3 regions of the Thermomonospora cellulosilytica genome follow, and region 3 is predicted to be linked to each of the others. Evidence: predicted binding sites of a transcription regulator. Region 3 holds the regulator's gene; each other region holds the start of a gene.
What was found. Region 3 encodes HrcA, which represses chaperone genes, less so after heat shock. Its sites were predicted from a motif close to TTGGCACTCTCNNNNNGAGAGTGCCAA; they were not measured.
Positions count from the first base shown of each region.

Region 1: HNR21_RS11760 (FmdB family zinc ribbon protein) is a predicted target of HrcA. The motif match lies at 1,608-1,634, and genes of this name have one in related genera.
Region 2: groL (chaperonin GroEL) is a predicted target of HrcA. The motif match lies at 1,245-1,271, and genes of this name have one in related genera.

Region 1 covers NZ_JACJII010000001.1:2,472,020-2,475,252, forward strand. The annotation lists gene HNR21_RS11755 (MMPL family transporter) at 1-199, opposite strand, end outside; gene HNR21_RS11760 (FmdB family zinc ribbon protein) at 1,268-1,567, opposite strand; gene HNR21_RS11765 (potassium/proton antiporter) at 1,796-3,233, opposite strand, start outside.
Region 2 covers NZ_JACJII010000001.1:2,310,770-2,314,002, forward strand. The annotation lists gene thrC (threonine synthase) at 1-513, shown strand, start outside; gene HNR21_RS11045 (MoaD/ThiS family protein) at 546-824, shown strand; gene groL (chaperonin GroEL) at 1,401-3,026, shown strand; gene HNR21_RS11055 (phospholipid scramblase-related protein) at 3,161-3,233, shown strand, end outside.
Region 3 covers NZ_JACJII010000001.1:6,125,130-6,128,362, forward strand. The annotation lists gene dnaJ (molecular chaperone DnaJ) at 70-1,206, opposite strand; gene hrcA (heat-inducible transcriptional repressor HrcA) at 1,207-2,220, opposite strand; gene HNR21_RS28905 (DUF3097 domain-containing protein) at 2,400-3,233, shown strand.

The DNA of each region.
Region 1 (3,233 bases), 3.7 Mb from region 3:
GGGTGGACTCGGCGCCGCCGGGCAGCCAGGCCGCCGCGTCGTTCTCCTCGACCTCGCCGAGCCGACCGGCCATCGGGCCGAGCACCGCGAGCAGGACGACCCACACCGCCAGCACCGCCCACTTGCCGCGTCTGCCCGCGGGCAGCGCGGCGAGCCGGGCCCACACCCCGCCCGGCGGCTCCTGACCTGATCCAGCCATGCTTTCCCCTTTTCGAGATATGTCGCGTTTGGCTTCGGAGATTGTCTCGCTGTGCGAGAGGAGTCAAGTGCTGTCTCGATCCGTCCGGCCCGCCCCGCTCGCTTCAACCTTCGTCACCCCCGCCCCTCCGGGGCATCGGGGACCCGCCCTGGCCCATCCCTGAACCACCCCTGACAGGGCCCTGGCCCCCACCCCTGCCCCACGACCCCCCGACCACTCGCTCCCACCGGCACCGATACGCGCCCCACCAGCGCCGCCCTTCTCGAACGGTCGGCCCCGGCCCCACCGATGCCCCTCTGCCTCACCGCCCTGGGCCGCGTCGCCAAAGCGGCCACGAGGCACGCGCCGGTCGCCTCGTCAGTCGATGCCGGACGCACCGAACGTCCGTCTCCGATCAACCGGATCGACACCACCAGGGCACTTGGCGACGGGGTCTTGGGGTGCGTCCTCGGGCGGCGGCAACGAGCGGAGGGCATCCGGAAACCCCTGCCCGCCTGGCACGGTGCTGCATGACCGTGATGGCCGGATCGGGGCGCTCGTTCCGTTGCGTGGGCATGACCCGATGGTCGGGGGAAGCAGCCGGGCGGCGCGTCGTCCAGCGGGAGTGAACGGCGGTGCATCGCTTGGAGCAGCGCCCCGCCCGCTCTACGTCGGCTGGAGTACGTGTCCTCGCCTGGCCGGCCGGATGCCGGAGGTGGCGGAGGCGCGTCAGGCGGTTGGACGTGGCGGCCGATGCGTTCCGGAGGCCGAAGGCGGCGGAGTCGCGTCAGGGGCCGGGGTCTGCCGGGAGTTCGGGGCGGCGGGGGACGCGCAGCGTTCGGCAGTGGTGCGGGTGAGCCCGCTGTGGTGTCGGTGGTGAGCCGTTCTGTGGCTCGGGAGGGGAGAGTGCGACATGGCCGGGCTCCTCACGGTCGGCGTTGTGGATGACCCGAGTCTTCGTGAGGAGGCGGGGAGAGCGCAGTGGTGCCTGCACCCGAAGTGGCGGTGCAGGAGGCTACACCCCCGGCGAAAGCGGGCACGGCAAGGCCCCGGTGATCGGCGGGGATCACCGGGGCGGTGGTGAAGCGGTCAGGCGACCTTGGAGTCGCTGCTGCTCGACGTGCTGGACGAGGTCGAGGAGGAGTCCGAGCCGCTGCCCGACGAGGACGACGAGGACGACGTGGTGGAGGCGGCGGTGGACTTGCCGCTCCCGCCACGGCTGTCGGTGCGGTAGAAGCCGCTGCCCTTGAAGATGATCCCGGCCGCGGAGAAGACCTTGCGCAGCCGGCCGCTGCACGCCGGGCACTCGGTCAGCGCGTCGTCGCTGAACTTCTGCACGACCTCAAGGGGCTCGCCGCAATCGGTGCAAACGTACTGGTACGTCGGCACGGTCTCCTCCTTGCCGCCACAGTCCGCGCAAGACCGCAGACTGGCACTCTCATCAGTCGACTGCTAATAGTACTGCTCGCGCCGCGATGCTCACCCCACGGCATCCCTCACCCGCCGCCCACCAGGCCGAACGACGTTCCCGAGATCTTCCCGCACGCCGATCTCCCGTGGCCATGCCGGGACCGAAGACCGGCCGTCCAGGCCGAAGACATGACCCGGTGTCGAGGATCAATCGCCGGTCTCGCCGAACCAGCCGGCCAGTTTGCCGCGGCGGCTCACGGCGCGCAGGCGGCGTTCGGTGGTCTCGCGGACGTCGGCGGTGGTGACGACGAGCAGGGTGTCGCCGCCGCGCAGGGTGGTGGTGGGCCCGGGGACGAAGCTGCGGCCCTCGCGGACGATCAGGGTGATGGAGGCCTCGGCGGGCAGGCGCAGCTCGAAGATCTCCACGCCGGCGAGACCGGAGTTCTCCGGGATGCGGACCTCCAGCAGGTCGGCCTTCAGCTCCTCCAGCGGGGCGGCCTCCACGTCGAGGTCGACGGCCTCGCCCTCCACGGTGACGCCCAGCCGGCGGGCCACCGGCGGCAGCGTCGGCCCCTGGAGCAGGGTGAACACCACCACGATCACGAAGACCAGGGCGAAGAGCCGGTCCGCCCCCGGCACGCCCTCCGACATCGGCACCGTGGCGAACACCACGGGCACCGCCCCGCGCAGCCCCGCCCAGGACAGGAAGGCCTTCTCCGAACGCCCCAGCCCGAAGCCCATCGTGGACAGCCACACCGACAGCGGCCGGGCGACCAGGACCAGGACCGACCCGGCGATCAGCGCCGGGACGATCTGGCCGGGCAGTTCGGAGGGGGACGCCAGCAGCCCCAGCATCACGAACAGCCCGATCTGCGCCAGCCACGCGATGCCCTCGGCGAACCCCCGGGTGGCGGGGCGGTGCGGCAGCCGGGCGTTCCCCAGCGCCAGCGCGCACAGGTAGCACGCCATGAAGCCGCTGGCGTGGATCAGGGTGGCCGCCCCGTACGAGCCCACCGCCAGCGACAGCACCGCGATGGGGTAGAGGCCGGAGGCCGGCAGCGCCGCCCGGCGCACCGCGAGGATCCCCAGCCACGCCACCGCCAGCCCCACCGCGGCCCCGGCGGCCAGTTCGTACACCACCAGCGCGACCATCGTCCACGGCGCCATGTCGTGCCCGCCGGTCGCGCTGAGCAGCACCACGAGGATCACGACGGGGGCGTCGTTGAACCCGGACTCGGCCTCCAGGATCCCCGCCATCCGGTGCGGGATCGGCAGCCGGCGCAGCACCGAGAACACCGCCGCCGCGTCGGTGGGCGCCAGCACCGCGCCGAGCAGGAACGCCAGCCGCCAGTCCAGATCCAGCAGCCAGTGCCCGGCGGCCGCCACGACCACGATGCTGATCGCGATCCCGACCGTGGCCAGCACCAGCGACACCGGCACGGCCGGTCTGACGTTGCGCCAGCTCGTGGTCAGGCCGCCCTCGACCAGGATCAGGACGAGCGCGGCCCAGCCCAGCGTCTGCGCCAGCTCGGCGTCGTCGAACTGGATGCCGAACCCGGACTCGCCGATGAGCAGCCCCAGCCCCAGGTAGGCCAGCAGGCTGGGCAGTCCCAGCCGGTGGGACACCCGCACCGCGAGGATCGCG
Region 2 (3,233 bases), 3.8 Mb from region 3:
GGTTCCCAGCTCACCAAGATCGACAAGGCGTTCCAGGAGCTGATCAGGCTGGGGCTGGTGGAGGACAGGCCGTACAAGGTGTTCGGCGCCCAGGCCACCGGCTGCTCCCCGGTCGCCGCCGCCTTCAAGAACGGGCACGACGTGGTCCGCCCGGTCAAGCCCGACACCATCGCCAAGTCCCTGGCGATCGGCAACCCCGCCGACGGCCCGTACGTGCTGGACGTGGTCCGCCGCACCGGCGGCGCGGTCGAGGACGTCACCGACGCCGAGGTGGTCGAGGGCATCCGGCTGCTGGCCGGCACCGAGGGCATCTTCGCCGAGACCGCCGGCGGAGTCACCGTGGGCTGCCTGCGCAAGCTGGTCGCCTCCGGCGCGCTGGACCCGGAGGCGGAGACCGTCATCATCAACTCCGGCGACGGCCTGAAGACCCTCGACGCGGTCGCCCCGGTCGCCCGCCCGTCCGCCGAGATCGCCCCCACGCTGGAGGACTTCCGCGCCTCCGGCCTGGCCTGACGTCCGCCCTGACACCGAAGGTGGGGAACACATTGAGCACGGTTTCGGTACGGATCCCGACGATCCTGCGCACGTACACCGGCGGCGAGTCGGAGGTCAAGGCCGAGGGCGCCACCCTCCGCGAGGTCATCACCGACCTCGACGCCAACTACAGCGGCATCGCCGCGCGCATCCTCGACGACTCGGGCAAGATCCGCCGCTTCGTCAACGTCTACGTCGGCGAGGAGGACGTCCGCTTCGCCGACGGCCTGGACACCCCCACTCCCGCCGGCACCCAGGTCTCCATCATCCCGGCCGTCGCCGGCGGCTGACCGCTGCTCCGGGGAACGATCCCCGGAGCCGGACCAGGCGACCACGGTCGCCCGATCCTCGCGTCGCACCGGGCGCCCCTTCACGGAGGGGCGCCCGGCCGCGTTCCAGTCCGAGTTGAACCGCCACAGCACGCCCGGCCCGCCCGGGGCGCTCACCGGTATCCACGAGCACACGCTCGCCGGTCCTCCCTCCGGCGAGGACGCGTGAGTCGATCGCACCGCCGCCGGGTAGGAGCGGGAGAGCCGGACCGGGTTCCGCCATCGTGCCGCGATTCCATGATCACCGCGCCGCCCGGCGGGCGCCGCGCCGCCGAAGGCGGTGCATCGTCCCAGGTGAGAGCCGTTCTGACGGGTCCCGCAGACGACCTGCGGCAAGAGGTTCGGCGCTTGCACTCGGCAGGGTAGAGTGCTAAAAAACGGTTGGCACTCTACTGTGGAGAGTGACAATCCCACAGTCTGGGGTCGGGGCGATGAGGCCTCACTCCGGCGGCGGAAGGGTTGTCGTCGGGTAGGTCGTCCGTCGCGGGCGTCGGCTCGATCCGTGATAGCCACCTCGTTCCGGGAGGACTGGAGCCTATGGCTGCAAAGATGATCGCGTTCGACGAGGAGGCCCGCCGGGGTCTTGAGCGCGGGATGAACCAGCTTGCCGACGCGGTCAAGGTGACCCTTGGTCCCAAGGGCCGCAATGTGGTGCTGGAGAAGAAGTGGGGCGCCCCCACGATCACCAATGACGGTGTGTCCATCGCCAAGGAGATCGAGCTGGAGGACCCCTGGGAGAAGATCGGCGCGGAGCTGGTCAAGGAGGTCGCCAAGAAGACCGACGATGTGGCCGGTGACGGGACCACCACCGCGACCGTGCTGGCCCAGGCGCTGGTGCGTGAGGGCCTGCGGAACGTCGCGGCGGGTGCCAACCCGATGTCGCTGAAGCGGGGCATCGAGGCGGCGGTGGAGCGGGTCAGTGAGGAGCTGTCCAAGCTGGCCAAGGATGTGGAGACCAAGGAGCAGATCGCCTCGACGGCCTCGATCTCCGCGGGTGACACGCAGATCGGTGAGATGATCGCCGAGGCGATGGACAAGGTCGGCAAGGAAGGCGTCATCACGGTCGAGGAGAGCAACACCTTCGGGCTGGAGCTGGAGCTCACCGAGGGCATGCGCTTCGACAAGGGCTACATCTCGCCCTACTTCGTCACCGACCCCGAGCGGATGGAGGCGGTCCTCGAGGACCCCTACATCCTGATCGTCCAGGGCAAGGTGTCGGCCAACAAGGACATGCTCCCGGTCCTCGAGGCCGTGATGCAGGCCGGCAAGCCGCTGCTGATCATCGCCGAGGACGTCGAGGGCGAGGCCCTGGCGACCCTGGTGGTCAACAAGATCCGCGGCATCTTCAAGTCGGTGGCGGTCAAGGCCCCCGGCTTCGGTGACCGCCGTAAGGCCATGCTGGGCGACATCGCCACCCTGTCCGGAGGCCAGGTGATCAGCGAAGAGGTCGGCCTCAAGCTGGAGAACACCACCCTGGACATGCTGGGCCGCGCCCGCAAGGTCGTCGTCACCAAGGACGAGACCACCATCGTGGACGGTGCCGGTGACGCCACCGAGATCGCGGGCCGGGTCAACCAGATCCGCACCGAGATCGACAACACCGACTCCGACTACGACCGGGAGAAGCTGCAGGAGCGGCTGGCCAAGCTGGCCGGCGGCGTGGCCGTCATCAAGGCCGGTGCCGCCACCGAGGTCGAGCTCAAGGAGCGCAAGCACCGCATCGAGGACGCCGTCCGCAACGCCAAGGCCGCGGTCGAGGAGGGCATCGTCCCCGGCGGCGGCGTCGCCCTCCTGCAGGCCGGCGCCAAGGCGTTCGACAAGCTCGAGCTGAACGGCGACGAGGCCACCGGCGCCAACATCGTCAAGCGGGCGCTGGAGGAGCCGATCAAGCAGATCGCCGTCAACGCCGGCCTCGAGGGCGGCGTCGTGGTCGAGAAGGTCCGCTCGCTCGAGCCGGGCCAGGGCCTGAACGCGGCCACCGGCGAGTACGTCAACATGTTCGACACCGGCATCATCGACCCCGCCAAGGTCACCCGGTCGGCGCTGCAGAACGCCGCCTCCATCGCGGCGCTGTTCCTGACCACCGAGGCGGTCATCGCCGAGAAGCCGGAGAAGGAGAAGGCCGCGGCCATGCCGGGCGGCGACGCCGGCATGGACTTCTGAGCCGAGTCCTGCACTCCGTACCACCGGTACGACACCGGAGGGCGGCCCCGGACCATCGGGGCCGCCCTCCCCCTTTCCGGCCGGACCCCGCCAATGAGCGGCCCCCGCCGTCCCCGATTGGCCATACTGCCGATGTGACGGAACTTTTCACCCTCCCCACCCTGCGGGTCGAGCAGCCCCGCAAAGTGGTCGCCACCCGCACGCGGT
Region 3 (3,233 bases):
GGCGCGCGCCGTCCCGGCTCACCGGCGGGGACGCCGGGCCGGGACGGCGCCGGAAGCGACGAAGGTCCACTAGTGGCTGTTGAAGACGTCCCGCAGGCGGGAGAAGAAGCCCTGCTGGCCGGGGGCGAACTTGCCGGGCGGGCGTTCCTCGCCGCGCAGCTTGGCCAGCCGGCGCAGCAGCTCCTCCTGCTCCTCGTCCAGCTTGGTGGGCGTCTCGACGTTCACATGGATCATCAGGTCGCCGCGGCCGGACTCGTTGAGGTGCCGCACGCCCCGCCCGTACAGCGGGATCACCTGCCCGGACTGGGTGCCGGGCCGGATGTCGACCTCCTCGGGGCCGTCCAGGGTCTCGATGATCACCTGGGTGCCCAGCGCCGCCGCCGTCATCGGGATCTGCACGGTGCAGTGCAGGTCGTCGCCCTCCCGTTCGAAGATCGGGTGCGGGCGTTCGACGATCTCCAGGAACAGGTCGCCGGCCGGGCCGCCGCCGGGGCCGACCTCGCCCTCGCCGGCCAGCTGGATGTGCGTGCCGCTCTCCACGCCGGCGGGGATCCGCACCTTGATGGTGCGGCGGGTGCGGACCCGGCCGTCGCCGGAGCACTCCGGGCACGGGTGCCGGATCACGCTGCCGTAGCCGCCGCAGTGCGGGCACGGCCGGGCGGTCATCACCTGGCCCAGGAACGACCGGGTGACCTGCTGCACCTCACCGCGGCCGTGGCAGGTCTCGCAGGTCTCCGGGTGGGTGCCGGGCGCGGTGCCGGCGCCGGAGCAGGTGGTGCACACCACGGCGGTGTCGATGGCCAGCTCGCGGGTGGTGCCGAACGCGGTCTCGGCCAGGTCCAGCTCCACCCGCAGCGTGGCGTTGCGGCCGCGCCGGGCACGGCTGCGCGGCCCCCGCGAGGTCGCGGTCCCGAAGAAGGCGTCCATGATGTCGCTGAACGGGAACCCGGCCGCGCCGAAGCCGGCGCCCGCCCCGGCGGCCCCGCCCGGTGCGAACGGGTCCGCGCCCAGGTCGTACATCTCCCGCTTCTTCGGATCGGAGAGCACCTCGTAGGCCTGGGTGATCTCCTTGAAGCGCTCCTGGGTCTCCGGGTCCGGATTGACGTCCGGGTGGAGTTCGCGCGCGAGCCGCCGGTAGGCCTTCTTGATCTCGTCCGGGCTCGCGTCGCGGCGCACCCCCAGGATCGCGTAGTAGTCGCGTGCCACTTACGACCCCGCGAGGATCTGTCCGACGTAACGTGCCACTGCCCGTACCGCTCCCATCGTGCTGGGGTAGTCCATCCGCGTCGGCCCCAGCACGCCCAGCCGGGCCAGTGCCTGGTCGCCGACGCCGTAACCGGCGGCCACCACGGAGGTGGACCGCAGACGCTCGTGTGGATTCTCGGTGCCGATCCGTACCGTCAGACTAGACGAATCGCCGGCCTCCCCGAGCAGGCGCATCAGCACCACCTGCTCCTCCAGGGCCTCCAGCACGTCGCGCAGGCTCTGCGAGAAGTCCACGTGCGCCAGGTTGGCCGCGCCGGCGAAGACGATCTTCTCCTCGTGCTTGTCGACCAGGGTCTCCAGCAGCACCGACAGCACGGTGGCGGCGACCGGCCGGTCGTCGGGCGCGACCTGCTCGGGCAGGTCGGCCACCGCGGTCGGGGCGTCGGCCAGCAGGCAGCCGTCCAGGCAGGCGTTGAGCAGGGCGCGCAGGTGCGCCACCGACTCGTCGGAGACCTCGGCGGGGGTCTCGATCACCCGCTGCTCCACCCGCCCGGTGTTGGTGATCAGCACCAGCAGCAGCCGCTGCTCGGCCACCGGCACCAGTTCCACGTGCCGGACCGAGGAACGCGACAGCGACGGGTACTGCACCACCGCCACCTGGCGGGTCAGCTGCGCCAGCAGCCGCACCGTCCGGCCGACCACGTCGTCGAGGTCGTAGGCGCCGTTCAGGAACGTCTCGATGGCCCGCCGTTCGGCGGCCGACAGGGGCTTGATCGTCGACAACCGGTCCACGAACAGCCGGTACCCCTTGTCCGTGGGGACCCGGCCGGCGCTGGTGTGCGGCTGGGTGATGTAGCCCTGCTCCTCCAGCACGGCCATGTCATTGCGGATGGTCGCCGGCGAGACGCCCAGGCTGTGCCGCTCCACCAACGCCTTCGAGCCCACCGGCTCGTTGGTGGAGACGTAGTCCTCGACGATGGCGCGCAGCACCGCGAGTTTGCGGTCGTCGAGCACGTGGTCACCTCCTTGCGGCCCGCATACTGGCACTCCTTGCCCTCGAGTGCCAAGTCTACGGCGATTCGGCTGCTGCCGGAGGGCCCGGCGCGGTATCCTTCGCCCCCGCCACGCCGCCCCACCGGCGACGACGCGCCGGGTCCGGCCGGACGCCGGGCCGCGTGGTTAGAGTCCGGTCCGTGCGCAGCAAGGATTATGGCGACGACGTGCTGGCCGGGGACTGGCGCAGGCCCCGCAAAGGGCGGATCCCCGAGGTCCCGGCCGAACGCGGCCTGGTGGTGGAGGACCCCGACAGCGGGTTCTGCGGAGCGGTGGTCGGCTGTGACAAGTATGGCGTGACGCTGGAGGACAGGTTCGGCGAACGCCGGGTGTTCCCGCTGGCCAAGGCGGGGTTCCTGCTGGACGGCGAACCGGTGACGCTGGTCCGGCCGCAGCGCGCGCCGCAGAGCGGCCGCCCGGTCCGGTCGGCGTCCGGCTCGATCGCGGTCGGCGGCCTGCGCGCCCGGGTGGCCAGGGAGAGCCGGATCTACGTCGAGGGCCTGCACGACGCGGAGCTGGTGGAGAAGATCTGGGGCCACGACCTGCGCGTCGAGGGCGTGGTGGTGGAGTACCTGGAAGGGGTGGACGACCTCCCGGCGGTGGTGGAGGAGTTCGCCCCCGGACCGGGCCGCAGGCTGGGCGTGCTGGTGGACCACCTGGTCCCCGGGTCCAAGGAGAGCCGCATCGCCGCCCGGGTCACCTCCCCGTACGTGCTGGTGACCGGGCACCCGTTCGTCGACATCTGGCAGGGGGTCAAGCCGTCGGTGCTGGGCTTGGCGGCGTGGCCCGACGTGCCGCGCGGGGTGCCCTGGAAGGAAGGGGTGCTGGAGGCGATCGGCTGGCCCGTGGACGTGGGGGCGGCCTGGCGGCGGATCCACGATTCGGTGCGCAGTTTCCGGGACCTGGAACCGGAACTGCTCGGGCGTGTCGAAGAGATCATCGACTTCGTCACCGCTCCCGAGCCCCCCGCCTGA